4 regions of the Litorilituus sediminis genome follow, and region 1 is predicted to be linked to each of the others. Evidence: predicted binding sites of a transcription regulator. Region 1 holds the regulator's gene; each other region holds the start of a gene.
What was found. The regulator MetJ, encoded in region 1, represses methionine synthesis genes. The targets are predictions, from matches to a motif close to TAGACGTCTAGACGTCTA.
Positions count from the first base shown of each region.

Region 1 (7,974 bases):
TAAGCTTATCTAACAAACGTAAACACAAAACTGCTTTATAGAGTGACTTGCATAACTCATTATTTAACGAGACTTTTTTTCCCTCACAAGGGCTTAATAATTGAATGGTTCCCAATAACTGTGCCGATTTGCGATTACTTTCAGCGAAGGTTTCTCCTTCTGCTAAATCAATGATTTCTTCGCATAGATGGCTAAGATGTGAGTGACGCTCTGTTTGTTCTAACTTTTGTAGCTCTAGCTCATTATCAGATAACTGCTCATTTGAGGGTCTAAACTCATCATTTTCAAAGAACGCAATTGCCCTTTCAAGCATAGAATCTTTACGGGTACGGCCATAAATCTTATCTAAAAGCTGCGCGACTTGGCGAGTAAAGAATGTTTGAGTAGGAGATTCACTAGGCATACTTCAATAAAGCAAAATCCGGAAATTGAGATAAGTTTATAATGCTAGCAAATACTAAGAAAATCAATAGTGGCTTAGCCTTTACAACACTCCCGATGAAACTAAATTTTTCACTATAGTGCTAATGACAACCCTATAGCGATAACAGGAAAAAGTTTAGCGCAGTACAAGCTATTACTGCGCTAAGTTGCGGCTAATTTATCCCTTTAATTTTCACTTGGTTTTGTTTACTTGCCAATTGTTGGCAAATATTAACCAAATCTGAATGCAAACCGCCAGCGGTAACATCTCGCCCAGCACCGGGGCCACGAATAATCAAAGGATTATCTTGATACCAGCGACTACTGATTTGAAATATATTATCGCACGGCGTTAAATTGGCAAAAGCATCAGTTTTTGCTAATACCTCTAAACTAACCTTCGCCGTTAATTTAAGGCCATTAGCGGAATCATCTTGAGGTGTTGCTTGTAATCTAGCAACATAACGAATGCATGCATTATCGGCATTTGCTCTGGCTAACTGATCAGCAAAAAATTCATCTAATTCATCAGCTCTGGCAAGAAACGCTTGTGTATCTAATGCTTGTAAATGCTCTGGCACCAAATTTTGACAATCAATATCATCAAGTGATAACTCAAAACCAGCTTTGCGAGCAAGTATTAATAGTTTTCTTTGTACGTCACGCCCTGATAAATCTTCTCTTGGGTCTGGCTCAGTAATACCTTGCTGTAACGCATCTAACATCAAACTTGAAAAACTAGTACTACCATCATAGGTTTCAAATAACCAAGATAAAGTGCCTGAGAAAATTCCGGCAATTTGATTAATTTCATCACCACTGTGGCGTAAATCATCAATGGCAAAATTAATCGGTAAACCTGCGCCAACCGTGGTGTTGCCAAGCCAAATACTATGATGCCGCTCTGCTTGCTGTATTAAATTATTGTAATGTGCTGTGCTACTAGATGCCGCCCACTTATTAGCACCAATAACATGGATACCTTGCTGAAAAAACTGCTCATATAACAAGCTAAAATCTTCGCTCGGGGTAATATCAACAACGATAAGTTCATCGTAAGGGTGATGGCTAAGCCAAGAGAGCAATTGCTGGTTATCATAGCCTTGTGAGTCTTGCTCAAATAAAGACAAAGCTTGGTTCACATCAATACCATCATTGTTAATCAGTGCTTTCTTCGAAGACAGTAAACCAACCAAGTGAGTATTCTCAAGTGCCTCTACTTTAGCTAATTGACTTGGTAATAACTCAAGAAAACGCTGACCAATATTACCTAAACCTGCAACAACTAAACCAATATGACGGGCATCTTTAGTCATATCATGATGGACATTATTAAGAATTTCCGGTGTACAAGGCTCAGACAATATCGCAATCACACTATGACTATTGTCACTGTTGACTAAATGTAATGGTTTTACAGATCTTAAGCTGCGCTTAAAGCGCGCTTTAATATCACCACGTTCAGCCACCTTATGGCCCACGGTGGCAATAATCGACACAGGATTAAATTTAACTTCGGTATCATGACTTGCGAGCCATTGACTTAACGCTTTTTGTTGAGCCTGTGTAATCACCACAAAGCCTTGCTTATCATCAACACAAATAGGTGCAAACTCAGCTCGTACCTTGTTAGCCGCTTCGCCAATAAAACTTTCTGAATGGGCAAGCAATAAATCATTTAAATAAGTAACCGATAGCTCTTGTTTGGCTATCTGACCAAATTTACCTATTTCAGTACCTGCAACCTGAGCATCAAAGCTACTGGCAACATGCAAATGGGTGTGATGCTCAGTTAACGGGTTAATTAATGGTAATAAGGTTTTAGCATGCAGTACTGGGTTACCTAAACGGCCAAGCTCTTTGGCTACACCATTAGGTAAACGGTGCAATTTACGCGCACTTGGTACAATACGAGGGTCGGCACTATAAATACCGTCAACATCGGTCCAAAGAGTGACATTTCTCGCATCCACTAATGAGGCGACAATGGTTGCTGAATAATCACTACCATTGCGCCCTAAGGTACAGGTATGACCGCGCTCATCTTTACTGATATAGCCAGTGATCACGGCAAGTTTGCCAAATTGCCTATGCTGTCTTAATTGCGCAGCACTAGTTGCAGTATCAACTAAACAATCTACCTCATTATCGATAACAAGAAAGTCTCGCGCATCAATACTATTACTAGGACATAATTTTTCATTTAACAAAGCAGATAATAAGCGTGCAGACCACAACTCACCAAAGGCTAAAATATTATTGTGATGCGCTGATAAATCACCAGTTAACCACGCTTTAAGCTGTTCAATATCTGCCGCTAAAGAGTGAATTAACTGCTTAGCATTATTGGCATTTAATAGCTCTGTGATTAAAGCTTGCTGCTGCTTGCTTAACGCCGCTACGGCAGCCTCTAACGGTCTTGGGTCTTGCTCTTCTAAACTTGCTTGTAATTGCTCTTGCGCTAGCTGATATAAAGAAAATAAATGATCTGTGGTATCACCATTGGCCGAAACCACAATAATATCATTGATTTGGCAGTGGCTTTTAATTATTTCAAGCACACGATTTATGCATTGACTTGATGCTAGTGAACTACCACCAAATTTATGTACTTGAATTGCATGCTTGGCCAAATGATTTTCTGTTACCGCGTCAAAACTTGTTGCGTTAGACTGTTCAACATTTAATTGCGTCTGTGTCATTAATTTTCCTACCTACTACAACTGGCTTTGGCTCAAACCATGATTAAGATCTGCAATGATATCATTAACATCTTCAATGCCGACAGAAATTCTCACTAATGACTGCGTGATACCCGCTTCAAGCTGCGCTTCGATTTCCATACCAGCATGAGTCATGGTTGATGGATGACTTATCAAGCTTTCAACACCACCGAGTGATTGCGCTAATGTAAATAACTTTACATTGGCAAATAACTTTTTAACCGCTTCAACGCCACCTTTTACTTCAAAGCTCATCATAGCGCCAAAACCTTGCTGTTGCTTTTTGGCAATATCATGACCTGGGTGATCTGCAAAGCCTGGAAAGTAAACCGCGTCAATTGCACTGTGCTGTTTTAAGAATTTAGCAACTTCATTAGCATTTTCTTGATGCTGTTTCATTCTTACCGGTAAGGTTTTTAAGCCACGTAACGCTAAGAAACTATCAAAAGCACTACCAGTAATACCAATACAATTTGCCCACCAGGCTAGCTCTTCACCTAGTGCCTGTTCTTTTGTGACTAAAACACCGCCAACAACATCACTATGACCATTGATATACTTAGTGGTGGAGTGAAAAACAATATCAGCACCGAGTGCTAATGGCTGCTGCAATGCTGGTGATAAAAACGTATTATCGACCGCAACAAGTGCGCCTACTTGATGACAAGCTTTAGTTAGCTTTTCAATATCAACTAAGCGTAATAACGGGTTACTTGGGCTTTCTAACAGCACTAATTTTGGTTTTTGCGCTAAAGCTTGGGCAAATGCTGCTTCATCATTTTGATCAACAACAACAAGCTTAAATTGGCCGCGACGAGCTAGGTGAGTAAATAGCCTAAAACTACCGCCATAACAGTCATGAGGAATAACAATAGTATCTTCTGTTGATAATAACTGGCAAATAAGGTGAACGGCCGACATGCCTGTGCTAGTGACAATACCAACACTACCCTGCTCAAGCTCTGCAATGGCTTGAGCAAAGGTTGCTCGAGTTGGGTTGCCTGTTCTAGAGTAATCAAACTCTCGTTTTTCATTGAAACCTTTTAATGAGTATGTGCTAGATAAATGGATAGGAGGTACCACTGCACCGTGATGTTCATCAGTATTAATGCCTGCTTGTACTGCCGAAGTGGTAATATTTTTAATCGACATAGTGTTCTCCATTTATGAGCTAGATTCGCTCATTTACTCAAAAAAACGTATAGATGTTTGGACGTCTATAACTCTAAACACTTTAACTGTAAGCGTCAAGATATTTTAGACTTCTAAACTTCTACTTGACTCACTTTTCCGACAAGGTAAAATCTAGCCCCAGAAAATATATATTATTACAATAGCTACTATAGAGGAATCTCCATGGCTCAGTGGAATGGCGAGTATATTAATCCCTATGCCGAGCACGGTAAAAAAAGCGAACAAGTTAAAAAAATTACCGTATCAATTCCTTTGCGAGTACTTAAAGTATTAACCGACGAAAGAACCCGTCGCCAAGTAAATAATTTAAGACACGCAACCAACAGTGAACTACTTTGCGAAGCATTTTTACATGCTTTTACTGGTCAACCGTTACCAGATGATGAAGATTTAGCCAAAGATAATAACGAAAAGTTGCCGGCGAGCGTACGTCGATTACTAGAAGCACAAGGTATTACTGACTTTAGTGCTTATGAAGAGAAAGACGAAGAATAATAAGCTGCTATCACTGAATTAGCAAAAAAAGCCATAATGACTGAATCATTATGGCTTTTTTGTTAGCTTGGCACGGATTTATTTCACATCGAATGCAAAGCTGATAAACTTTTTCTATACCTATAATTAGCTAACAACATTCAACCTAAGGACAAACTGATGCGACTTTTAGCACAAGCGTTGTTAATTTCTTCTATATTAATCACTTTAACAGGCTGTCAATCAGCCTATTACTCCGCCATGGAATCTGTTGGCCAACATAAGCGCGATATCATGTTAGATCGCGTTGAAAACGCTCAAGATGCGCAAAAGGACGCTCAAGAACAATTTACGTCTGCCTTAGAGCAACTTTCACAGTTAATAGCCTATGACGGTGGCGATCTTGCAGAGCAATACCAAGCAACTAAAGATCAGTATGATGCCAGTAAAGAAGCGTCAGAAGAAGTTGCTAGTAGAATAGCTGCTATTGAAGATGTCGCGGAAGCACTTTTTGATGAATGGCAAGATGAAGTGGAACAATACAGCAGCGCTAAACTCAGAAGACAAAGCGAGGCCAAGTTAAAATCTACACAACGTCAATATAAAACCTTAATCAAATCAATGCATAGAGCACACGATAAAATGGCGCCTGTGTTAGCGGCATTAAAAGATAACACCTTGTACTTAAAACATAATCTAAATGCTCGTGCTATTGGCGCTTTAGAAGGTGAATATGGCGCAATTAAAAAAGATGTTGAACTGTTAATTAAAGAAATGAATTCAGCTATTAAGCAATCTCAACAATTTTTAGATTTACTGCAAGAACCATAAACCTCAATTGTAATGAGCCAAATGCAACAGCCAGCAGAGCAACTGCTGGCTAACTCACCTATACAAGCCTGCCATTTTCACGGTCATAAAGTATTTATTAAACGAGATGATTTACTTCATGCCCAATTTAGTGGCAATAAGGCACGTAAATTCGCCTATTTTTTAGCACATGACTTTCCTAACGTAAAAACACTGGTGGGTTATGGCTCAGTTCAAGCTAATTCATTATACTCGCTAGCAGCGCTTGCTAAGCTAAAAGGCTGGCAACTTAACTTCTATAGCAAACCCATTCCACACTGGCTAAAAGCACAACCTACAGGTAATTATTCCGCTGCTCTTAAGCTAGGCGCGAAAATTATTGAAGTAAAAGAGCTAACCAGCAACCTTGAAGCTTATGTACAAAGTCTTGATTTTGACCGTAATCACCTAAGCGTTCCCGAAGGTGGTCGATGCCAAGAGGCGGCTTTTGGTGTAAAACAGTTAGCCAATGAGTTAATTCAGCAATGCCAGGAACTTGAGCTTAATAACCCTGTCTTTATGTTACCTGCAGGCACAGGTACCACCGCATTGTATCTGCAAAAGTATTTACCCTTTCAAGTGATGACCTGTGCTTGTGTGGGCACGCCTGACTACTTAAAACAGCAATTTAACGAGTTAGACACTAACAGCACTCATTGGCCGACAATACTGCCAAGCCGGAAAAAATATCACTTTGGTAAGCTGTATGCGGAGTTTTATCAAATTTGGCAGCAACTAAAAGCACAAACGGGTATTGAATTTGAACTACTCTATGATCCGCTAGGCTGGCTATGCTTACTGGACTTTTTAAAAGCGCGTAAAAGCAATCAAGATATTATTTACATTCATCAAGGTGGTTTAGTCGGTAATCAAAGCATGCTACCTAGATACCAGCTCAAATATCCACAAGAATCGGCTAAATAAAAACTCAGCTTAAATAGCAAAAAGGCCTACACATCACTGTGTAGGCCTTTCAAATTATGCTCAAAGCTTAAATGCTTATTTATGATAAGGCTTACTTAAGCGGTGTACTGACTCAATAAAGTGACCAGCATGCTCAGGATTAACATCAGGGTGAATACCATGACCTAAGTTAAATACATGACCTGTACCACCTTCACCAAAACCAGCTAAGATTTTCGACACTTCTTGCTCTATACGCGGTAATGGTGCGTAAAGCATAGATGGGTCCATATTACCTTGTAAGGCAACTTTATCACCAACACGTGCTTTGGCCTTTTCAATATCGATTGTCCAATCAAGACCTACCGCATCACAACCAGTCGCAGCAATATCTTCTAACCACATACCACCATTTTTAGTAAATAAGGTTACTGGTACTTGGCGACCTTCATTATGACGAGTTAAACCATCAACGATTTTCGCCATATATTGCAATGAAAACTCTTTGTAATCGCGTGGTGATAACACACCACCCCAAGTATCAAATACCATCACAGATTGCGCGCCAGCGGCAATTTGCGCATTTAAGTAACTGATAACAGAGTCAGCTAGCTTATCTAAAAGTAAGTGTAATGTTTGTGGCTCAGCAAACATCATCTTCTTAATCTTAGTAAAACCTTTAGAGCTACCACCTTCAACCATATAAGTTGCTAATGTCCATGGGCTACCAGAAAAACCAATTAGCGGTACTTGACCATTCAGTTCTTTGCGGATAGTACGAACAGCATTCATAACATAACCCAACTCATCTTCTGGATCAGGTACAGCAATTTTATCTACATCAGCTTTACAAGTAATAGGACGTTCAAACTTAGGTCCTTCACCGGTTTCAAAATATAAACCTAAACCCATAGCATCAGGAATAGTTAAAATATCGCTGAACAAGATTGCCGCATCTAATGGAAAACGTCGTAATGGCTGAATTGTTACTTCACAAGCAAGCTCAGCGTTTTTACAAACCGACATAAAATCGCCAGCGTCTTTTCTTACTTCACGATATTCTGGCAGATAACGGCCAGCTTGGCGCATCATCCATACTGGTGTGTAATCTACAGGTTGCTTTAATAGCGCACGTAAATAGTTATCATTCTTTAATTCTGTCACCAATATATCCTCTTAACTTGGTATGGTTGAGCTTTCTTAGCTATATTCCACTTCACTCTAGCTATAACAGCTAATTATTTATGGCGCACAGTTTACCACCGCCATTGATTTTGATCTATGCGCCAAATCAACTGACCACAAATCTCTCCAATAAAAATAATTTTTTTCTTTAAAAATACGGTTGTTTTTTGGCAAGTGTTTTTGAATCAAGAACTTATCAACCAGTATGGCAAATACCGCCTAA
Region 1 covers NZ_CP034759.1:2,068,854-2,076,827, forward strand. Annotated here, with positions in the region: gene EMK97_RS09215 (hypothetical protein) at 1-403, opposite strand, end outside; gene metL (bifunctional aspartate kinase/homoserine dehydrogenase II) at 597-3,125, opposite strand; gene metB (cystathionine gamma-synthase) at 3,141-4,298, opposite strand; gene metJ (met regulon transcriptional regulator MetJ) at 4,503-4,835, shown strand; gene EMK97_RS09235 (DUF2959 domain-containing protein) at 4,992-5,645, shown strand; gene EMK97_RS09240 (1-aminocyclopropane-1-carboxylate deaminase/D-cysteine desulfhydrase) at 5,667-6,587, shown strand; gene hemE (uroporphyrinogen decarboxylase) at 6,663-7,730, opposite strand.

Region 2 (7,974 bases), 990 kb from region 1:
TTTACCGGGTGCCTTTACACCAACATGCTCTTCAAGCCATTTACCACGTTACAATGAATTAGCGCAAAAGTTTTTCGATAATGGCGTCGATGAAATTTGCTGTATTTCAGTAAATGATACCTTTGTTATGAATGCGTGGGCAAAAGATCAGGATGTAGAACACATTAGTTTAATTCCTGATGGCAATGGTGAATTTACTAAAGGTATGGACTTATTAGTAGATAAAAAAGCACTTGGTTTTGGTCAGCGTAGTTGGCGTTACGCTATGCTAGTTAAAAATGGCGTTATCGAAAAAATGTTCATTGAGCCAGACCTACCGGGCGACCCATTTGAAGTATCTGATGCTGATACCATGCTGAATTACATCAACCCTGAAGCTACGCAAAAGAGTGAAATCACTATGTTCAGCAAACCTGGCTGTAGCCATTGTACAAAAGCAAAAGCTTTACTAGCAGAGCAAGGGCTAACGTTTGAAGAAATTGTTGTTGGTAAAGACATTAGCATCTCAGGTATGCGCGCGGTAACTAAGGCAGATACTACCCCACAAATATACATCGACGGTGTTCATATTGGTGGTAATGACGAGCTAACTAAGCATTTGGCTTAAACTTATTTAGTGACCCTAGCGCAAACTAGGGTCACTAAATTTATTTTCAAGTATGTTAAAATACGCTTTTGCTTACTCTAAAAACATAACTTATGGATAACCAACCCTATAACCCTCTGCATGGTATTACCCTTAAAACTATCGTGACCGAGCTAGAAGCTTACTTTGGCTTTGACGCCTTAGGTAAAGAGATAAACATTCGCTGCTTTACCCATGATCCCAGCATCAACTCCAGTTTAAAATTTTTACGTAAAACTCCTTGGGCGCGTGAAAAAGTTGAAAAACTGTATATTAAAAACAAACATCGCATTGCGCAAAGCAAACAGTAATAACGGCAATAGCATTCGATATAACCGATTGGTCAGATATATAGCCAGACAAGCTATTAAATAAATGGCAATTGCTTTGAAAATACACAAAGATAATATTATTTTTCAGTAACTTTATCTTATGAAATCGTCAACTCAATATATTTTAACTTGGCAATGTCCTGATAGTTCCGGTGTACTTGCCAAAGTATCTCAGTGCCTTTTTCAGCACGGCGCCTTTATCACTGAAACATCTCAATACAGTGATCCTTACAGTGAAACCTTCTTTTCGCGCATCGCCTTTGACGATAGAGATTTTTCCGGCACTATCGCCGCTTTTTCCGATGCCTTAGATACTTTAGCGCAGCAATTGTCTATGCAGTATCAACTACGTAAAAAAAATGAAGTACCTAATATCGTCATCGCGGTATCAAAAGAAGATCACTGCTTAGTCTCGCTGTTAACTAAGTGGAAATCAGGTGCGCTGCCGGTAAATATTGTTGCCATTGTTTCTAATCATCAAGATTGCCAAGCCTTAGCCAACTGGCATCAAGTGCCTTTTTATCATTTGCCCATCACAGCAGAATCCAAAGCGCAACAAGAAGCCAAAATGTTAGCCGTATTAAATGACTGCAAAGCTGATTTACTTGTTCTTGCTCGCTATATGCAAATTCTCTCGGATGATATGTGTCAAAAGCTGCAAGGCAAAGCGATTAATATCCATCATTCCTTTTTACCTAGTTTTAAAGGGGCTAAGCCTTATCATCAAGCACATGCTCGCGGAGTTAAAGTTATCGGCGCGACGGCACATTATGTCACTAGCGATCTCGATGAAGGACCCATCATAGTACAAGAAGTTAAAGCCATTAATCATAGCTACACCATAGAGCAAATGGTTCATATGGGGCATGACATCGAAGCAACGGCACTAAGTCACGCGGTACGTTTTCATGCCGAACAACGGGTATGCTTAAATGGCGCAAAAACAGTCATACTCGCTTAAGCTGTAACGACTGCTTTACAGCCGTCAAGCCATGCTGACGTATGAGCAGATAACAAAATGGTCGCAAAATTAGTCTCCAATATTATTTTATGAGTAGAATAAACTGATAAATGCACTGAAAACGATTTAAAAAAAGAAGCTCTGCATATGATTAATATTGAAAAAATCCATCATGTCGCTTACCGCTGTAAAGACGCCAAAGAAACCACACAGTGGTACAAAGATAAACTGAATATGGACTTGGTTTTAGCTATTGCTGAAGATGAAGTACCGTCAACAAAAGCGCCCGATCCATACATGCATATCTTTTTAGATGCGGGCGATGAAAACGTGCTGGCCTTCTTCGAGTTACCTAACTCTCCAGATATGGGCCGAGATGAAAATACACCAGCCTGGGTGCAGCACATTGCCATGCGTGTCGCGAGTGTTGACGCGCTAATTGCTGCAAAAGCAGAGTTAGAAAGTAAAGGCGTAGATGTTTTAGGGCCAACCAATCACGGGGTATTTAAATCAATCTACTTCTTTGACCCTAACGGTCATCGCTTAGAGCTTGCCGCCAACACAGGTACCCCAGAGCAATATAAAGAGCTTAATAGTGTCGCCCAAGACATGATAGAGGAGTGGTCTCAAACCAAACGTGCTCCTCGTCACGCTGCTTGGTTACACGAGCAAGACTAACCCAGCTCAACACTAAAAAAGGCACCTAGGTGCCTTTGCTGTTTTCCTAGCCCCAGGTAGCCTCAGGCTTACTAGTTCTCACACGTTTACGCGCTATAGCGAGCCCTTAGTTGTTTAACCGCGGTCACCATATTATCTAAAGCTAATTTAGTTTCCTGCCAGCTACGGGTTTTTAAACCACAATCAGGGTTTACCCATAAACGTTCAACAGGCACATATTGTTGTGCTTTTTCAATTAATGCCACCATCCAATCCACTTCTGGCACATTTGGCGAGTGAATATCATAAACCCCTGGCCCTAAATCATTAGGATAAGCTTGCTCTTCAAAGGCATCAAGCAAAGCCATATTAGAGCGTGAGGTTTCCACCGTTAACACATCGGCATCAAGGGCAATAATCGCTGGTAAAATATCATTAAATTCTGAATAACACATATGGCTATGAATTTGCGTATGCGAAGGTGCTTTGGCAGCCGACAAGCAAAATGAGGCTGTCGCCCAAGTTAAGTACTGCTGCCACTGACTTTGTTTTACTGGCATACCTTCACGAATCGCTGGCTCATCAATTTGAATGATCTGAGTACCATTAGCGACCAAATCTTCCACTTCATCGCTAATTGCTAGCGCAATCTGCTTTGCTACTTGCTCACGCGGAATATCATCTCGAACAAACGACCAAGACAAAATAGTTATTGGTCCTGTCAACATGGCCTTTACTGGCTTATCCGTCAGTGACTGTGCATAGTTAATCCACTCTAACGTCATCGCCTGTTTACGACTAACATCAGCAAAAATAATCGGCGGTTTTACACAACGAGAGCCATAGCTTTGCACCCAAGCAAATTGAGTAAAAGCAACCCCTTCAAGTAATTCGCCAAAGTATTCCACCATATCATTACGCTCAGCTTCACCATGCACGAGCACATCTAAACCAATCTGTTCTTGCTTTTCAATTGCTTGACGAATTTCTTGCTGAATTAACGTTTGATATTCATCCAAACTCAACTCATTTCTACGCCACTTTGCTCTGACTTGACGGATATCGCCGGTTTGCGGGAACGAGCCTATTGTCGTTGTCGGTAGCAAAGGTAACTTCAACGCTTGTTGCTGAAGGCGTTTACGCTGTTCAAAGCTATCTTTACGGCTAAAATCTGCTGCTGTTAAGGCACTAACACGCTTTAATACTTCTGGGTTATTAATGCGCTTAGAGTTCGCACGAGCAACTGCAGGGCTTGAATAAAGCGCAATCTCATCAGTATTTTCATCCACTAAAGCTTGCTTTAATAACTGTAGCTCCCGACATTTTTGTTTAGCAAAGGCAAGCCATGACTTAAATTCAGCGTCTAGTTTGCTTTCCTGCTGAAGATCGACCGGCGAGTGTAATAACGAGCATGATGGCGCTAACCATAACCGCTCACCTATGGCTTGATAAATAGGTAGCAAGGTTTCATAGATTGACACTAAGTCAGCCTTCCAAATATTGCGACCATTGATAACACCCAACGAGATAACCCAGTGGCTTGGTAGCTGAGCAATAACAGCGCTAATATCGATTTTTTCAGCAACCGTATCTAAGTGAATACCATCAAAATCTAGCACTTTAACAAGCGAGATATGATGTTCTATTGAAGCAAAGTAACTCGTTAATAGTAATTTTAGCCCACCTTTATTCAGCTGTTGATAAGCCAAGGTAAAAGCATTTTGCCACTGCTTATCTAACTCTAAGCCCAGTACAGGCTCATCTAGTTGCAGCCATTCAACATTCGCTTGGCTTAAACTATCTAGCACCTGCTGATATCGCGCTAGCAAATCCGGTAGCAAGGCTAGCTTATCTTCTTTATCCACAGTGCTTAAATATAAATAGCTAATTGGCCCCAATAGCACGACTTTTCGCTTATCAGCAACCGCTTTCGCTTCTTCTAAATGTGCCAATAATTGCTCTGTGTTGACCGCCATATCGTTAGTCAGTACCGCAGTACTTAATTCCGGAACAATATAATGATAATTAGTGTTAAACCATTTGGTCATATCACTGGCGGCACATTGGCAACCACTGGGTGCTTGACCACGACCGACACGAAACTCAAGATCTAAGCGATTGTTAACAGCATGCTTATGTTTAGTAAAGCGCTCAGGTAACAAACCTAATAGCAGGCTAGTGTTAAGCACATGATCATAATGGGCGAAATCACCAACGGGCAGCCAGTCAATGCCAGCATCAGCCTGCAATTGCCAATTGCTTCGACGCAATTGCTGACAGCTTTGTAAAAAATCGGCTTGAGAAATATCTCCGCGCCAGTATTGCTCTAAAGAAAACTTTAATTCGCGCTTAGCACCTATGCGCGGAAAACCTAAATTATGAATTTGCATGTTTTGCTCCAAATCTATTATCACTATCGCCAGCAACTTGTTGGTCAAGCTGACTATTAATCACCAAAAAAACAAATAGACGTCTAGATGTTTATACGGTTATACTCTAAAAAACCACTGATTTTGGCAAGCGCAAAGAATTCAACAAGGACTTGAAAAAAATTCATTATGTTTGAACTTAAACATTTAAAAACGCTGACAGCATTAAAAGAAACGGGCAATATCAAGAAAGCGGCAGCTAAGCTTTTTACCAGCCAATCTGCCTTGTCACATCAAATCAAAGATCTTGAACAACGTCTTGGCGAGCCTTTGTTTATCCGTAATACCTCGCCGGTAGAGTTTAGTCACGCAGGCCAAGTGCTACTTGATTTAGCCAAAGAGATATTTCCAGCGATTACAAATGCAGAGCAAGTACTTAAAGCACCAACTAAACAAGCGCAAAACCTTAAGCTTGCCATAGCCTGTCACGCTTGCTTTCAATGGTTGCTGCCCATTAGCCAGCAATTTTCTCAGCAACACCCTGCGCTTGCGATTGAATTTCTCGACGATGACTTTCAGCAACAAGCACTGTCAGCAGATATTTTATTTACCGATTATCAGCAACAGGAAGATAACTATCTATATCAAGAGATTGGTCAATTTGAAGTGATTGCCGTATCGGCATTAAATGATTCAGCCCTAGGCAGTAAATATGATTATGTTGAAGCAGAGCAGTTTAAATCCGTCACCTTGCTTACCTATCCTTTGCCAAATAAACAACTAGATATCTTTCAACTATTTTTAACGCCAAAAGGCATTACTCCTGCCAAAATAAAACAAGTTAATAACAGCCATGTTATGTTGCAAATGGCGGCGGCAGGTATGGGCGTTGCCACCTTGCCCGATTGGCTCGTCAGTAGCTTAAGCCAACAAGCGTTACTGACAAGGAAACGCTTAGGCGAAGCTGGCCTATACAAAAAGCTCTACGCCAAATATCAGGCAAACAACCGACAACGCGACATCATTGAACAGCTTATTCCACAAGTAATAGCCGCCTTTAAGCAATTGTATGTCGTTTAACTAAGTGATAGCGTTAGCGAGTTAGCAACCAGGAAGAGAAAGATTCATGTGGCAGCAAAAAGAAATACAAATTAAAGCCAAAAAGCGAGGTTTTCACCTTATTGATAATGAGCTTATGTCGCAATTACCACAAATTCACCAGCTCAAATGTGGCATATTGCACCTGTTTATAAAACACAGCTCGGCTTCGCTAACTATTAATGAAAATGCCGACCCAACAGTGCGTTCAGATATGGAGGCGCACTTTAATCACTTTGTCCCAGAAGATGCTCGCTATTATCAACACACTTATGAAGGCAGTGATGATATGCCAGCGCATATTAAAGCCAGCACCTTAGGTAGCAGTGTCACTATTCCTATTAGTAACGGTCAACTAAATTTAGGCATTTGGCAAGGTATTTACTTAGGTGAGCATAGAAACCACGCATCCAGTCGCACTATAGTGGTCACCATCAATGGTGAATAAATAAAAAAGCACGTTTGCCAAACAAACGTGCTTTATCATTCAATCTTAATTAATTTTAGAAGAATTAATACTAGGGCGTGTTGACCTTTGTTTAATAATTCAGCTGAGAGATAAAATCCCTTTAATCAAGGCAAAAGTTGCGTAGTTTAGCTAGCTAAATCAGCCGCTTTTAACGCAGAATAAAGGGATTTTAGCCTCAGCCCGAAGGGCAATGGCTATTTTTAACACTAGCGGCATTAGTATTCGCTTATTTGGAACAACCAAACCGCGCTCATACTGCTTTGCTATTGATAAAAATAACTCATTGCTGAAAATATCAACAAAGATCAACACGCCCTAATCACTAATCTTCTTCTAATACATGCGGACCAGCATAATTATCAAAGCGAGAGAATTGACCTTGGAAGGTTAATGGTACGCGACCAATAGGCCCGTTACGTTGTTTACCAATAATAATCTCCGCCATGCCTTTAAATTCACTGTCATCGTGATAAACCTCATCACGATAAATAAACATAATTAAGTCAGCATCTTGCTCGATTGAACCCGATTCACGTAAATCTGAGTTTACTGGACGCTTATCGGCACGTTGCTCCAAACTACGGTTTAACTGAGAAAGCGCAACTACAGGCACTTGCAGCTCTTTTGCTAAGGCTTTAAGTGAACGTGAAATTTCAGCAATCTCTAAGGTACGGTTATCAGAAAACTGCGGCGCACGCATTAACTGAAGGTAATCAATCATGATCATGGAAATGCCGTCATTATCCCGATGAACACGTCTTGCTCTCGAGCGCACTTCCGTTGGGGTTAGGCCTGCAGCATCATCAATAAACATTTTACCGTTTTCAATTAACAGCCCCATGGTTGATGATAGTCTTGCCCAATCTTCATCATTTAATTGCCCGGTACGAATTTTAGTTTGGTCAATGCGACCAAGCGATGCCAGCATCCTCATCATAATTTGATCTGAAGGCATCTCTAAACTAAAAATAAGCGCTGGTTTACCTGCAGTCATAGCGGCATGTTCAGCTAAGTTCATGGCAAAGGTTGTTTTACCCATAGAAGGACGAGCGGCAACAATAATTAAATCTGAAGGCTGTAAACCTGCGGTCATTTTATCTAAATCGGTAAAACCAGTAGAAACCCCAGTAACACCACCTGATGGCGTAGTACACAGTTTTTCAATTCTATCTACGGTTTTTTCTAATACCGAATGAATGCTTTCAGGGCCTTCTGATTTATTGGCACGCTTTTCTGCAATGGCAAAAACCTTAGTTTCTGCTAAATCGAGTAAATCAGCACTACTGCGCCCTTGGGTATCGTAACCAGCTTCGGCAATTTCATTGGCAACGCTGATCATCTCGCGAGTGACCGCACGTTCACGAACAATATCAGCATAAGCAGTAATATTGGCGGCACTTGGCGTGTTTTTCATCATCTCAGCGAGATAAACAAAACCACCGGCATCTTCAAGTTTTTGATCG
Region 2 covers NZ_CP034759.1:3,063,036-3,071,009, reverse strand. Annotated here, with positions in the region: gene EMK97_RS13625 (glutathione peroxidase) at 1-607, shown strand, start outside; gene EMK97_RS13620 (VF530 family protein) at 700-936, shown strand; gene purU (formyltetrahydrofolate deformylase) at 1,058-1,918, shown strand; gene EMK97_RS13610 (VOC family protein) at 2,066-2,596, shown strand; gene metE (5-methyltetrahydropteroyltriglutamate--homocysteine S-methyltransferase) at 2,683-4,965, opposite strand; gene EMK97_RS13600 (LysR substrate-binding domain-containing protein) at 5,134-6,024, shown strand; gene EMK97_RS13595 (secondary thiamine-phosphate synthase enzyme YjbQ) at 6,071-6,490, shown strand; gene dnaB (replicative DNA helicase) at 6,834-7,974, opposite strand, start outside.
Region 2: the regulator MetJ is predicted to act here: its motif matches at 5,042-5,059, upstream of metE (5-methyltetrahydropteroyltriglutamate--homocysteine S-methyltransferase).

Region 3 (7,974 bases), 910 kb from region 1:
AATCAACAAAGCTGTGGAGGCAGACCGTAAAGCGGCTGGAAAAAAGCCACTCAAGGATAAAGGCTATTGTGAGATAAAGCGGAATAAGGTAAGTAAAACCGATAGTGATAGCGGTTATATGCACCGAGATGAAAAGCCAAAAGGTTTTTTCTACCTAGACCACAGAACCGTAGATAACGACTATAACATTATTGTAGATACGCATATTACGCCAGGTAATGTCCACGATTCTCAACCATACATTGCTCGCCTTGATGCCATTGAAAATCGCTTTGCACTATCCCCTGAATTTGTTGGTATTGATGCAGGCTACTTCACAGCGCCCGTCTGTTTTAATCTGGAACAACGTAACATCCAAGGGGTGTTTGGTTACCGTCGTCCTTCACGAACGAAGAATGCCATTAAGAAAAAGCACTTCAAATACGACGAGAAAGCAGATACGTATACCTGCCCGCAAGAGCAAACGTTAATCTACTCGACCACCAGTCGAGAGGGTTACCGAGAATATCATTCTGACCCCAAGGTATGCGTTAATTGCCCTCAATTAAAAGATTGCACTAAGAGTAAAAGTCATAAGAAAGTGATAACACGCCACGTAATGGCTGCGAGTCAAGATCGGGCTAATGAATTTCGCTTAACAAGCCTTGGTAAATACCTTTACAAACGACGATGCGAAACCGTTGAAAGAAGTTTTGCTGATGCAAAGCAACACCATGGTCACAGGTATGCAAGATACCGAGGTAAGCATAATGTTCAAATGCAAGCATATATGGCTGCGGCAGCACAAAATATGAAGAAGATAGCAATGACGCTATCAAATATTCCCCAAATAATGGCAATCTAAAAAGGATAGCCCTTTAAAAGCTCAATTCGAGACATTAACACGCCAAATAGGGAAGATAAGCCCCAAACAAGTCCAGAAAAACCAAATAAAATAGAAAAGACGTGGCTAGAAAAATATCGAGATCGCAGCCTACGGCTGCTCATAAAAGACAAACCCCGAACAGAATGACGGGGTTTGTCAGTAATCTGACGGTCATTTGTTAATGACCGTTTTTTTATGCTCAATAAGCAATAAGACTAGTGTAAAATTCTTGCCCTAATTGTACCATCGACAGCTTTAAGTGCTTTTAGTGCTTGAGCGCTATCTGAGGTTTCAATATCTATTACCACATAACCAATTTTATCATCTGTTTGTAGGTATTGTGCGGCGATATTAATATTGTGCTCGGCAAATGCTTGGTTAATTTGAGTTAGCACGCCTGGCTGGTTGTGATGAATATGCAGTAAGCGGCTTGTGCTTGGCTCACCAGCTACTGCGTGCTCAGGAAGTGATACTTCAGGGAAGTTCACCGCAGATAAACTTGAGCCATTGTCAGAGTATTTCGCTAATTTACTTGCTACTTCAAGGCCAATGTTTGCTTGCGCTTCTTTAGTACTACCACCAATATGCGGTGTTAAAATAACATTATCAAAGGCGCGCAGTGGTGAGATAAACTCTTCATCGTTGCCTTTTGGCTCGACAGGGAATACGTCAATTGCAGCACCAGCTACTTTTTTGCTGGTTAAAGCTTCACTTAATGCGTCAATATCAACCACAGTACCGCGAGAGGCGTTGATAAATATTGCGCCATCTTTCATGGCATTAAATTCTGCTGTGCTGATCATATCTTGTGTCTGCGCTGTTTCAGGCACATGCAAACTAACTACATCAGCTTCAGCTAATAAGGCGTGAAGAGAGAATACTTGGCTAGCATTGCCAAGCGGCAGCTTGGTTTCAATATCATAAAAACGAACTCGCATTCCTAAGGTTTCTGCTAAAATGCCTAATTGCGTTCCTATATGACCATAACCTACGATACCTAGTGTTTTGCCACGCGCTTCTACTGAGCCAGCAGCTGATTTAAACCATTCGCCTCGGTGTGCTTTAGCGCTCTTTTCAGGAATACCACGCAGTAGCAGTAGCGTTTCGCCAAGGACTAATTCAGCAACAGAGCGCGTATTAGAAAATGGTGCGTTGAAGACAGGAATACCACGCTTTTGTGCTGACTGGATATCTACTTGGTTAGTGCCGATACAGAAACAACCAATAGCAACCAGCTTTTTGGCGTGGCTAAGTACTTGGTCAGTTAATTGTGTGCGAGAGCGAATACCTATAAAGTGTACGTCGGCAATTTTTTCAATTAATTCGTCTTGGGCAAGGGAGGTTTTAAGGTACTCAATATTGGAGTAGCCTTTCAACTTTAACTCTTCAACGGCACTTTCATGGACGCCTTCAAGGAGTAGTATCTTGATTTTTTCTTTTGCTAATGAATTTTGAGTTTCTGGGTTCATACAGTTTAGCTTCACTTATTGTTGCACAGGATAAAGTTAATTATTTAGATGGCTAGATTTCTAAATAATAACCTCAACATAACATATAGTGTATAAACTCTAAAGCACTTATTTTGTATAAAATAAGTGCTTATGCAGAAATTAAGTTGTTTTACGCGATTTTCCTGTGTATTTATTCATTTTCACCAATGACTTGAACACCATCTTTTGTACCTAAAACTAAGATGTTGGCGCCGCGCTGAGCAAATAAGCCATTTGTAACTACACCTACAATGGCATTGATTTGAGTTTCTAATTTTTTAGGATCAGTAATTGAAAGGTTATGAACATCAAGAATAACATTGCCATTATCAGTCACAACACCTTGACGATAAACAGGATCTCCGCCAAGTTTTACCAGCTCACGAGCAACATAGCTTCGCGCCATAGGAATTACTTCTACAGGGAGTGGAAACTGTCCTAAAATATCCACTTGCTTTGAATCATCAGCAATACAGATGAATTTTTTAGCGACAGCGGCTACAATTTTTTCTCGGGTTAGGGCAGCACCACCACCTTTAATCATGCTCATATGCTGAGTAATTTCGTCGGCGCCATCAACGTAAACATCAAGTGTGTCTATGCTATTTAGATCGAACACTTCTATACCGTGGGCTTTAAGGCGTTTTGTTGATTCTTCTGAGCTTGAAACTGCACCGGTAATATCATGCTTTATTGTAGCTAAAGCATCAATAAAGTGATTGACCGTAGAGCCTGTACCCACACCGACTACAGTGTCTTTTTCAATAAATTCTAGTGCTTTGATAGCAGAGGCTTTTTTCATTTCATCTTGCGTCATGGTTGTGCCTTAATTAGTCATTAGGAAGAGGGCTAGCAATCGCCAAATTGCTATTTTTTGGCGATTATAGCATTGTGATTGAGCTAACTGCTAGCCTTGCTTTTGTATGTATACTTTACATTTTGTGTTGGTGTAATGATTTCTGGCAAGGGAATATCCCAGCTTTCTGTGGGGACTTTTTCCACTTGTTGGCAGTCATGGGCGATGCCTATCGGGTGAAACTGGCAAGCTTGGTTAGCCTTGTTTGGCGTGTTAGTTTGACTATCAAACCAGTTAGCGAGTGTTCGATCATAAAAACCACCGCCCATACCAAGGCGAGCACCGCTATCATCAAAGGCAACTAATGGAGTAAATAGCACATCTAAATTGCTAACAGGGCAGACTTGACTCACATTCAGTGCTGGCTCATAAATGCCGTATTTATTTGTGATTAACTTTGTTTCTTGTTGGTAGCGAAGGAAAAGCAAATTACCTTGATTAAAAGGGTGTAAAACAGGTAAGTAAACCTCTTTATTTTGCTGCCAGCACCAGTCAATAAATGGTTGCATATCAAGCTCACCATCATTAGCTAAATAGAGGGCTATACGTGTTGCTTTTTGCACTTGATGGTGACTTGTTAGCTGAGCTTTTAATGCTTGGCTAGCTTGTTGTTGTTCATTGACTGTTAGCTGTTTACGCCGTTGTCTAATGTGGCGTCTGATCTCTTTTCTTGAGTCCATTGCTTGTTTACTTATGTTAATTTGAGCCATAAAAAAAGCTGGTAGAGTGCTACCAGCTTTTTCAATTGTAAAATGATTAGTAAAATTTAGCTATGCTGTTTTGATACACCTTCATGTGCAGCAGTTACTTCTAGCTCTTCTTCTAATTTTTCTTCAACGCTATCTGTATGTTGGCCTTCAGCGCCGTGCATCCAATCAACTAACTTACCACTGATCATGTACATAATAATACCTGAAACAATGGCGGTAATAGCAATACCAGAGAAGATAGCTAAGGCGTTGTTGGCAGCTTCATTACCTTCACCGATAAATGAACCAACAAAGGCAGCAACTTTATTTGCTAAAGCAGTAAAGAAGAACCAAATACCCATTAATAATGAAGCTAAACGTAGTGGAGCCAGTTTAGTTACCATAGATAAGCCAATTGGCGATAAACATAACTCACCTAAGGTATGGAATAAATACGCCATGATTAACCATATCATTGAGGTTTTCACGCTAGCATCACCACCTTGCTGTAAAGTAGCGCCAATCATAAAGAAGAAACCGATAGCTAATAAAACTAGAGCTAAGGCAAACTTGACTGGCGAGGTAGGCTCGTTATCACCCATTTTTACCCATATAGAGGCAATGATAGGGGCAAATATTACGATAAAGATAGCGTTAACAGACTGGAACCAACTTGCCGGAACTTCAAATGCGCCAATCATACGATCAGTATATTCATTGGCGAATAAGTTCATTAGGCCGCCAGCTTGTTCAAAACCTGCCCAGAAAATAATGGTAAATACACCCATGATGAAGATTACTTTAATACGATCTCTTTCTTCGGCTGTTAAAGGCTCTTTTTTATTACTTTCACTTGATTGTTGCGCAAGTTTTGCCGCAGGCACAATACCTATGTTACCAAGGTATTTTTTACCAAAGGTAAGTTGCATGATAACACTGATAACCATACCAACACCAGCAGCAACAAAACCATATTGCCATTCTGCTTTTTCAGCGATAGTACCAACAACAAGTGGTGCGAAAGCTGCACCTAAGTTGATACCCATATAGAAGATAGTGAATGCGCCATCGCGACGGTGATCGCCTTCATTATATAAATCACCTACCATGGTAGAGATATTTGGCTTAAATAGACCATTACCACATACTAATAGGCCTAGACCTATGTAGAACATTTCGATTTCGAAGCCTTCAACAAAATGATGTGGTGTACCTAGTGCAAACTGGCCTAAAGCCATTAACACACCACCAATGATGATTGAGCGTCGTTGCCCTAAATGATTATCTGCTAGCCAACCACCAATCAATGGTGTTAAGTACACTAGCATAGTAAAAGTACCGTATAGGCTGAGTGCATCAGCTCGACTAAAGCCTAGCCCGCCATGTTCAACTAAATCTACTAAATAAAGTACAAGAATGGCGCGCATACCGTAGTAACTGAAGCGTTCCCACATTTCCGTACCAAATAAAAGGAAGAGTCCTTTTGGATGGCCTAAAAAAGTTCCCACATTAGGTTTGTTCATATAATTATCCTAAATTTTCTCAAAAATTCTTTGCGTTAGCGCTTATTAAAATGAAAACAAAAAAATATTCAATGAGCTGTTATACCTATGTGCAGGAGGAAAGGCAAGTTTCAGGGTAAATCTACTCGCTAAATAGGCTTGGCAATGTAGAGAAATCTTTCCTAATAGTGTTTGTTGGCTGTTGAAGGAGGTATCTTGTGCTTTTTATTCAATTAATTTTTGCCAATAGTTTAGCTGTTATTGTTTGCATAACCAGATACTGGTAAACTTCGTGGCTGCTAATTTTGGTGTCAGTATCACACAAGGAAAGAACTAACCTTGCTGTTTGTAGTCAAAGCCAAATCCCTGTACTTTAGTTTTAGGAATGTTTTTCTCAAATGTTAGAAGTTAACTATAATAAGAAGCTCGCGCTATTACTTAGCATCATTTGTACCTTATTGCTCTTGTTTAGCTATGTTCCCTCTAGCTATGCTGCACAAGTTAGCCAACAACAACTCGAACAGTTTAAAAAGTTGCCAGCATCGCAACAGGCGGCATTAGCTAAAAGCATGGGGGTTGATATTAATGCGCTTAAAAGACAAATATCTTCATCCCCTCAATCTGGAATGATAGAAAATTCGAATGTCTACCCTCGAGGCACTCAGTTTGATGCTCAAGGTAATCCCATTTTTTCAGAAGAATCACAGCAAGAAAAAGAAGACGATTTTGATTTAGTAAAAGAGCTAGAGCCATTTGGCTATGATGTTTTTGCTAATGCGCCACAAACTTTTGCGCCCACCATGGATATTGCTATCCCTGCCAATTATATTGTTGGACCTGGCGATAAAATTTCCATTCAAGTCTTCGGTAAAGAAAATGAAGAGCTCGAGTTAGATGTTAATCGCGAAGGGCAGATAATTTTTCCGCAATATGGCCCTTATACGGTTGCAGGGATGACGTATGCTGAAATGGAGCATTTGCTCACAGCAAAAATAAAAGAAAAGGTCATTGGCGTTGATGTTGTTATAGGTATGGCATCTTTGCGTTCGATGCGTGTATTTGTCTTAGGCGATGCCTATAAGCCAGGCCCTTATACATTAAGTTCTTTATCAAGTATCACTCATGCAATTTTTGCCGCTGGTGGTATCAGCGAAATAGGCTCGCTAAGAAATGTACAGCTAAAGCGCGCTGGTAAGCTAGTTAAAACACTCGATTTATATGATTTACTTATCAAAGGTGATTCAAGCGATGATATGTTATTGCAATCGGGGGATGTTGTTTTTATTGCGCCAGTAGGGAGTCGAGTTCGAGTTGAAGGGGAAGTAAGGCGTCCTGCCATTTATGAGCTAGCTCAAGGCGAAACATTTAAAGATGTTATTGCTATGTCTGGTGGTGTATTGCCAACCGCTTTTGCACAATCAACAATCGTTGAGCGCTTTAATCGTCAAGGTTTGCGTAGTGTTGTAAATATCGATCTATCCAATGCTGGTGATTTAGCAAGGCCTGTACAAGCAGGCGATGCCGTTCGCGTGATGAAATCATCTGAGATGTTTAGTCAGTCTGTGACGTTAATTGGTGCGGTAAATCGCCCAGGAAAATATCAGTGGCATGATAAATTGACTATCGCTGAATTATTGCCATCAATAGATACTCACTTGCTTGCTAATGCTGATTTAAATTATGGCTTAGTGATTCGTGAGATAGATTTAGCAAAAAATATTGAAGTATTGCAGTTTGATTTAGTCAAAGCGCTGTCTGATAAAAGTTCTAAGGATAATATTAAGCTGGCTTCAAATGATAAAGTAGTTGTTTTTTCTAGTATTGCCAAGGTTGATGAAAATAGCATTGACTTAGAGTTACTTGCTTATACTCAAGAAGAGTTGACTAAAAAAGAGCAGCAGCTGGCAAAAGAGAACTTTAAAACCAAGCAGTTTTGGCAAAAATATGGTGATGAGCAGCAAATCGCTGAGTTTACCCAAGAAGAACAAGCCGCTGCTGATACAGCTAAGTTATTTAAACAGTCCATTGAACAAATGTCGGGTGGTGAATTAGAAGAAGAGATTGATATAAAGGAGTTAGCACTATTTTCTCGTCAACGTTTGTTATTACCAATTATTGAGAAGCTTAAGCGCCAAGGTCGTGCTGGAGCGCCGTTGCAATTAGCTGAGATTGATGGTGCGGTTAAGTTTCCGGGAGTCTATCCACTGGCTGTTAATGCCCGTGTGAGTGAGCTTATTATTGCTGGCGGCGGCTTAACTGAGTCAGCTTACCTTGCGCGTTCAGAAATAACACGCAATAAAATTGCTAATCAAGGTGCTTATAAAGAGTCATTTTCAATTGACTTAGGCAAGGCTTTAGCAGGGGATGATGCAAATAATGTTCTATTAACGTCTAAAGACAGGGTGAACATTCATAAGATTCCAGCATGGAGTGAGAATCATGTAGTAGAGCTTAGAGGTGAATTTGTCTTCCCTGGTAAATACACCATTCGCCGAGGTGAAAGCTTAGCTGATTTAATTGAAAAAGCTGGTGGTTTTACGCCTTTTGCACATCAAGAAGGTTCGGTATTTAC
Region 3 covers NZ_CP034759.1:1,158,814-1,166,787, reverse strand. Annotated here, with positions in the region: gene EMK97_RS05245 (IS1182 family transposase) at 1-844, shown strand, start outside; gene serA (phosphoglycerate dehydrogenase) at 1,081-2,334, opposite strand; gene rpiA (ribose-5-phosphate isomerase RpiA) at 2,507-3,172, opposite strand; gene EMK97_RS05230 (5-formyltetrahydrofolate cyclo-ligase) at 3,256-3,921, opposite strand; gene EMK97_RS05225 (peptide MFS transporter) at 3,978-5,423, opposite strand; gene EMK97_RS05220 (SLBB domain-containing protein) at 5,801-7,974, shown strand, end outside.
Region 3: the regulator MetJ is predicted to act here: its motif matches at 2,380-2,397, upstream of serA (phosphoglycerate dehydrogenase).

Region 4 (7,974 bases), 1.7 Mb from region 1:
CACTGACAACTTTCATCATAACAAAACGGCATTAGCGGCGTATAACTTAGAAGATTGCCGATTAGTATCACTTATTTTTGCCAAAGAGCAATTGCTTGAATTTGCTTTATTAAGAGCAAGCTTAACTGGGCTGACCATAGATAGAGTAGGTGGCTCAGTTGCGGCTTTTACTAACCTGTATTTACCTAAATTGCATCGAAGCGGTTATGTTGCACCGAATATGGGGGATGGCAACTCTGATTTAGTGTCACCGGGTGGCTACGTGATGGACTCATTACCTGGCTTATATGACAATGTTTTAGTGTTAGATTTTAAATCCCTGTACCCGAGTATTATTCGTACTTTTAAAATAGACCCTATGGGGCTGATTGAAGGCATGCAAGTTAAAGCGCAGCAGGAAGATGTCAGCCAAGTTATCCCAGCATTTGATGACGCTTATTTTTCAAGAGAGGCGCACTTTTTACCAGATATCATTACTAACCTTTGGCAAGAGCGAGACAAAGCAAAACAGCAAAAAAATGCGCCATTATCACAAGCGATAAAAATTATTATGAATAGCTTTTATGGTGTCTTAGGCTCAACGGGCTGTCGATTCTTTGATCCGCGTTTATCAGGTGCAATAACTAAACGAGGTCATGAAATTTTAAAAACCACCAAGCAATGGATAGAAGCGCAAGGCTATCGGGTAATTTATGGCGATACCGATTCTATTTTTGTTTATCTTGATAATGATTTAGCTAATGCTGAGAGTTTAAAGTTAGGTAAACAACTTGAAGGGTATATCAATGAGCGTTGGCAAGAAACACTGCAAGAAAAGTACCAGCTGGATTGTTATTTGGAAATTGAATTTGAAACTCACTTTAGTAAATTTTTGATGCCAACCATACGAGGGTTAGATATTGCTAAAGGTGGAAAGTCAATCGGCACTAAAAAAAGGTACGCAGGACTAGCAGATGACAAAATAGTGTTTAAAGGTATGGAAACGGTTCGAAGTGACTGGACAGAGACCGCGAAGTTATTTCAACAACAACTGTACTCTTTGATTTTTAATGGTGAGCCGTATAAAGATTATTTAATAAAGCTGATTGCGCAAATTAGAGCAGGAGATCATGACGAGCAATTGGTTTTTAGTAAAAAAATCAGGCGAAACTTACAAGATTATAAGAATACTCCACCACATATTAAAGCCTGCATTATTGCCAATAAACAGCTAGGTAAAAATCACTATAAGCGTGGTAGCAAAATTGACTATGTTATTACCGTTAATGGTGTGCAGCCGCTTGAGATGTTAACTAGCCCTTTAGATTATGATTATTATATTGATAAACAAATAAAACCCATCGCCAATGATATATTGCCCTTTTTACACACATCTTTTGAGCAACTCACCAACAGCCAGCAAGAGCTTTTTTAGTTAACCTCAGCTTAGTGAGATATTAAGCTCTGTTTTATATAAGTATGTTATGAGTTATTTTAATTTTTTTGTCTTTACTTAGTGCATAAAGTTGTATTTCAGGTTATAAATAAAGCCAATAAACGTTTAGATGGCTAGATAGCTACAGCCTAGTGTCATTTAATATTGGCAATTAAAATTTAGGATAGTAACCCATGAAGAATGAAACCAAGTTTGTAACAGCGGGACGCAATGACAAGTGGACCAATGGTGTAGTAAACCCAAGTGTTACCAGAGCATCAACCGTTGTTTTTAATACTGTTGATGAAATGAATAACGCTGTTGCTAACCGTTTTAATCAAACCATGGTTTATGGTAGACGAGGTACAACAACAGCGTTTGCTTTTAGTGAAGCTATGACTGAGTTAGAAGGCGGAGCAGGTTGTGCTCTGTATCCTTCAGGAACCGCTGCCATTACGAATGCCATATTAGCTTTTGTTAGTGCTGGTGATCATATTCTTATGGTGGATACTGCCTATGAACCAACAAGAGATTATTGCGATAAAATTTTGGCAAAAATGGGAATAGAAACAACCTATTATGACCCATTAATTGGTGCTGATATTGAAGGGTTAATTCAAGATAATACTCGCTTAGTCTTTTTAGAATCGCCTGGCTCTATTACCATGGAAGTGCAAGACGTACCAACGATTAGTCGTATTGCCCATCAACATGGCTGTATCGTTATGTTAGATAATACTTGGGGAGCCGGGGTTAATTTTAAACCATTTGACTATGGTGTAGATGTTAGCGTACAAGCCGCAACTAAATATATTGTTGGTCACTCTGATGTCATGTTAGGTACGGCTACTGCGACTGAGGAGTATTGGCCTCAATTAAGAGATAATAGTTATTTAATGGGGCAATGTACCTCTCCAGATGATTTGTATTTAGCTTTACGCGGTATTAGAACTTTAGGTGTGCGTTTAAAGCAACATCAAGAAAATGCCTTAAAGGTTGCTCATTGGTTACAAACACGTGAAGAAGTTGCCAGTATCTTACATCCAGCTTTTGCTTCATGCCCAGGTCATGAGTTTTTCAAGCGTGATTTTAACGGCTCTAATGGTTTATTTTCTTTCGTTTTGAATCGAGGTGATAAGCAATCAATTAAGGCCTTCCTTGATGGTTTATCTCACTTTAAAATGGGCTATTCTTGGGGCGGTTTTGAAAGCTTAATTTTAGGTATTAGCAATGTTTCCTCACTCAGAAGTGCCACACAGTGGTCGTCTCAATACCCGCTAGTACGCGTTCATATTGGCCTTGAAAATGTTGATGAATTAATCGAGGATTTAGCTAAAGGCTTTGATAGATTAAATAGTGCCTTAGCAAAATAAGCGCTTTCAGTACGGTAATAAAGATACGTAAACTAAAAAGGTCGAGTAATACTCGACCTTTTATTTATTTGCGTTAAAAGTTAACTTTGTTGTTAATTAACGAACTGAATTAACCATGGCGTAAGTTAACCATGGCGTAAGTTAACCATGGCGTAAGTTAACCATGGCGTAAGTTAACCATGCATTTCACCATTGGTAAGTTTAACCACATAGAATAGACAGTCATTCGTGGCTATATTTTTATTGGTTGTCGCTTTAAATAATTTTAAGTTATGCAAACAAACGAGTTGGTTATCACGGGTATAAAAGTACTCGTTGATAACATCTTCACCACTTTTGTTGAGCAGTTGTAAATTATTTAAACCATTACCATCTACCCAACCTAGCATCTCGTCTTGATGGGCACTGCCAAAATTAAAGTACTCAATATTATCTTTTAAGGTAACACCTCGATAGCCTTCATCATGGGCAGCATAAGATAATTTGACATCAGGCTTAAGTTGTAACCGCAGCGGTCTGTAAATTACTTCAACGTTCTTTTCTTGGTGAATGTAGCCAATGTTTTCACATGCGGTTACTTGTTTAATACCTGAGTAAGCAACCTCATGTGCCTGTTCATCACTACAACCGCCACACTCTATGGTGATAAATGGGCAATTGAATTCTTGCTCCATTATCGAGCCTATGTGTAAATCAGAGAGTATTAACGTTTGACTAAAAAAAGATGCCAAAGATAAGGTGTCTGTTGTGATCACTGAACTCACCGCAAAGGTAGGTCCAGGGCTTGAGGCATTATGAAGGTCGATCACCATTTCTGGTGCTACCTCGCGAATAGCCGTCTCAATGAGTTTCGCTCTTTCACAGTAACCTTTTTGGGTATCGGTATGACATTCTGTTGAGCAGTGTTTACCAAAACAGCGATTGATATCCATACCACCATCTGTGTACCTGGTACTAAATAATGGATGCATTGCTGCTGCTTCAACAGAGCAAATAATAAATCGAATATTCGTTTGTGGTAATTGTGCTTCATCACGTGATGTTAGCCAACGATGCATTGCAATAAGGCCTGAAGGTTCGTCACCTTGTAGTAAGGTGACAAAAACTCGATACTTACTAGTGTCCTTACCAGTAATATCAATAACAGTTGGCCCTGCCATCGATAGTAAAAATTGTACGTAATCGGCATGTAAGTCTTGCCATTTTGGATCTTTTAAATAAATGATTTCGCTAAAATCTATATCCATTGTCTTGCCCGGTTTGTTCGTATATTTAGTTTCACTAGCACTTTATAAGCTGCACATTTCCTTATTGAATAGCTAGCATGACATAGGTTGTAATAATGGGTTTTTGATTGAGGTCAACAAACTGAAGTAAAACAAGTAAATTCCACTTTTTTATGTTTTCAGATCATGTTTTTCGTTAAACTTAAACCCTGTCCAAATTACTTAAATAGGTTTTGCTATGCCACAAGAGACAATTTTTTCAAAAATCATTCGCCAAGAGATCCCAACACCTTTGTTATATCAAGATGAATTAGTTACCGCATTTCGTGATATTGCCCCACGCGTTGATTCCCATATTTTAATTATTCCTAATAAGTTAATTCCAACCATTAATGATGTTGAAGAAGCGGATGAATTAACCTTAGGGCGCATGATTACAGTGGCGAAGAAATTGGCGAAGGAAGAAGGTATTGATGAAGATGGCTATCGCTTGATCATGAATTGCAATAAGCATGGTGGCCAAGAAGTGTACCATATTCATATGCACCTACTTGGTGGACAAGCGCTTGGTCCTATGTTGTCTGTATAAGAATGTTCTTAATCTATATTGCATGAAAATGCGATAAATGGTTGGAAAGCTACGATTAAAGGCCATGAAGTTAAGCGTGCACTAGCGCATACTTAAGTTGTAATAGTTAAATGGATAGTTAGTGTGAATTGGAAAGACTTATTAGAAAATAGAAATCGCCTGTTCTGGCTTGCCCATAGTGCGGGCTGGTTTGGTTTTGCCTTAGTGCACTATTTAGGCTCCTTGTTACATGACTTACGTGACATTTTCGTGGTTATTATTTTTTTAAATGCTTACGCTGGCTGGCTATTTACCGTACCACTTCGCTATATCTATCAAAAGGTATGGAACTTACCTCCGCTTAAAATTGCTGTTATTGTTATTGTTGCCTCTTATATTACCGGTGTACTTTGGCAGATTGTAAAGAATATTAACTATTGGGAAATATACAAACACGGTTATAAACCTGATTTTCTGTTGATGTATACCCAATCGAGTGTTTGGTCTTTCTACATCATTTTAAGCTGGAGTGGCTTGTATTTTGGTACTAAGTACTACCAAATGCTACAGGTGGAAAAGCAAAATGTATTAAAAGCGAATACCGTTGCGCATCAAGCACAATTAAAAATGCTTAGATACCAGCTTAACCCACATTTTTTATTTAATACCTTAAACGCTATTTCAACCTTGATACTCGTGAAAGAGAATCAAACGGCTAACTCTATGGTAACGAAATTAAGTGAGTTTTTACGTTATTCTCTAGATAAAGACCCCATGAAAAAGGTGTGTTTAGAAAGTGAATTACAGGCACTTGAGCTATATTTGGCGATAGAAAAAGTACGATTTGAGGATAGATTGTCAGTTAATTTTCACATTGAGCCCGAATGTCAGCAAGCATTAGTGCCAAGTATGATTCTACAACCACTGGCAGAAAATGCTATTAAACATGCTATTGCGGTACAGGAGCAAGGTGGTGAAATAAATATTACCGTGAAGCGTTTTGCCAATGATTTACTGATTGAAGTTGCTGACAATGGCCCAGGAGCTGATATAGTGGACGGTAATTTACATCGCGAAAGTGGCGTTGGTTTAGTGAATACCAGAGAAAGATTACAGGCGCTTTATCGCAAAAAATATTCTTTGGTTGTTTCTCATAATCAACCTTCAGGTGTTAAAGTAAATATTCGTATGCCATTTGAATTAACATAGGAAGTCGTATGTCGTTATCAACCATCATAGTTGATGATGAACCGTTAGCACGTAAAGGCTTGGCGGTTCGCTTACAGGAACATTCTGATATTAATCTCATTACTCAATGTAGCAATGGCCGGGAAGCAATTGAAGCTGTTCGAGCCTATGATGTTGATCTAATGTTTTTAGATATACAAATGCCTGGTATTAATGGTTTTGAAGTTATTGAAAATATTATTGCACAAGGCTTGAAAATGCCCGTGGTGGTATTTGTTACCGCATTTGATCAGTACGCAATCAAGGCCTTTGAAGTGCATGCCTTAGATTATTTGCTTAAACCTGCAGATGAAGAACGTTTAGCACAAGCTATGGATAAGATACGTCTGCATTTTAAATCAAGCAAAGATAGTGCGCATAAATCTAAATTGGTTAGGTTAGTGAGCGATGTAACCGGGAATGATTATCAGCAAATTTTATCTGAATTGGCTAACGATGAAGAGATCAGTATCTCAAGTTATTCAGATATTTTACCTATTAAAGATGGTGGCGAAGTTAGTCGAGTACCGGTAAAAGATATCTTGTGGATAGATGCGGCAGGTGATTATATGTGTGTGCACTCACAAGTTAAAACGGCGACTGGTTATAGTGAGACTACTCATATTCTACGAAAAACCATGAAAGAGCTTGAAGCGGCGCTTGATCCTAAACAGTTTATTCGCAATCACAGATCTACCATAGTAAATAAGCACTTTATTGAAAAGTTTTGTAGTCAAGTGAATGGTGAATACTATTTAGTTATGAGTAATGGTAAAGAGCTTAAAGTGAGTCGAAGTTATAAAGACAAAGTTAAATTGGCCATTGCCAGTTAAAAAACAAAAAGAGCGACAATCAAGTCGCTCTTTTTAAATGCATTTTTTATGGTTATAGGTGCTTTTTGGCAACGGTTAATACTTTGATAGTATTTGAAGCACCAACTGTTTCCATCATATCCCCGTGCGTTAAAATCACTTTATCGCCAATATTTAATTCAGTATTTTGGCTTAGTACTTTTAAAATATCATCAGATAAAGAATCATTGGTTGCGTGAGTTGAATCAAACTCAATAGGGTATACACCACGGTAAATGGCGGTTTTATTCAAGGTTTTACGGTGACGAGATAAAGAGAAAATCGGTAAACCAGAGGTAATACGTGACATCAGCTTACTGGTTTGCCCTGACTCGGTTAAAGCAACAATGGCTTTAACACCTTCAAGATGGTTGGCTGCATACATAGCAGAAAGTGCCACTGTCTCTGAAATCTCAGTAAAGGTTAGCTCTAATCTGTGATTTGAAATGTTCACAGAGCGGTGTTTTTCTGCACCACAACAAACATTAGCCATCGCAGTAACTGTTTCAACAGGGTACTTACCAGCCGCCGTTTCTGCCGACAACATAACGGCATCGGTACCATCGAGCACAGCATTAGATACATCCATAACCTCAGCACGTGTTGGCATAGGCTGCTCTATCATGGTTTCCATCATTTGTGTTGCCGTGATCACTACACGGTTAAGCTGGCGAGAGCGAGCAATAATATGCTTTTGTTTGCCGACAAGTTCGGCATCGCCAATTTCAACACCTAAATCGCCACGGGCGACCATAACAACATCAGAGGCTAAAATGATATCATCAAGCACTTTGTCATCGTTTACTGCTTCAGCACGCTCTATTTTCGCAACCAAGCGAGCGTCACAATGGGCTTCTTGCGCTAATAAACGGGCTTCACGCATATCTGCGGCATCACGAGGGAAAGATACAGCAAGAAAATCAACGTCAATTTTAGCTGCTAATTTAATATCTTCTTTATCTTTATCTGTCAGTGCTGGCGCTGTTAAGCCACCACCTTGGCGGTTGATGCCTTTATTGTTTGAAAGTGGACCGCCAACCGTCACTTCCGTAAACACAGAAGAACTTGATGTTGATAGTACTTTTAATTGCACTCGGCCGTCATCGAGCAATAAGATATCACCAGAAGATACATCTTGTACTAGTTGCTTGTAGTCGATGCCTACTTTTTCTTGGCAACCTTGGCCTTTTTCTAGTTTTGCATCCAATTCAAATTTATCACCAACGGCAAGCTGGATAGGGCCATCTTTAAATGTTGAAATACGGATTTTAGGACCTTGTAGATCGCCAAGGATACCGACATAAATACCTAACTC
Region 4 covers NZ_CP034759.1:344,239-352,212, forward strand. Annotated here, with positions in the region: gene EMK97_RS01545 (DNA polymerase II) at 1-1,414, shown strand, start outside; gene EMK97_RS01550 (cystathionine beta-lyase) at 1,609-2,787, shown strand; gene EMK97_RS01555 (M14 family metallopeptidase) at 2,961-4,034, opposite strand; gene EMK97_RS01560 (HIT domain-containing protein) at 4,252-4,602, shown strand; gene EMK97_RS01565 (sensor histidine kinase) at 4,726-5,790, shown strand; gene EMK97_RS01570 (LytR/AlgR family response regulator transcription factor) at 5,799-6,641, shown strand; gene pyk (pyruvate kinase) at 6,694-7,974, opposite strand, start outside.
Region 4: the regulator MetJ is predicted to act here: its motif matches at 1,534-1,551, upstream of EMK97_RS01550 (cystathionine beta-lyase).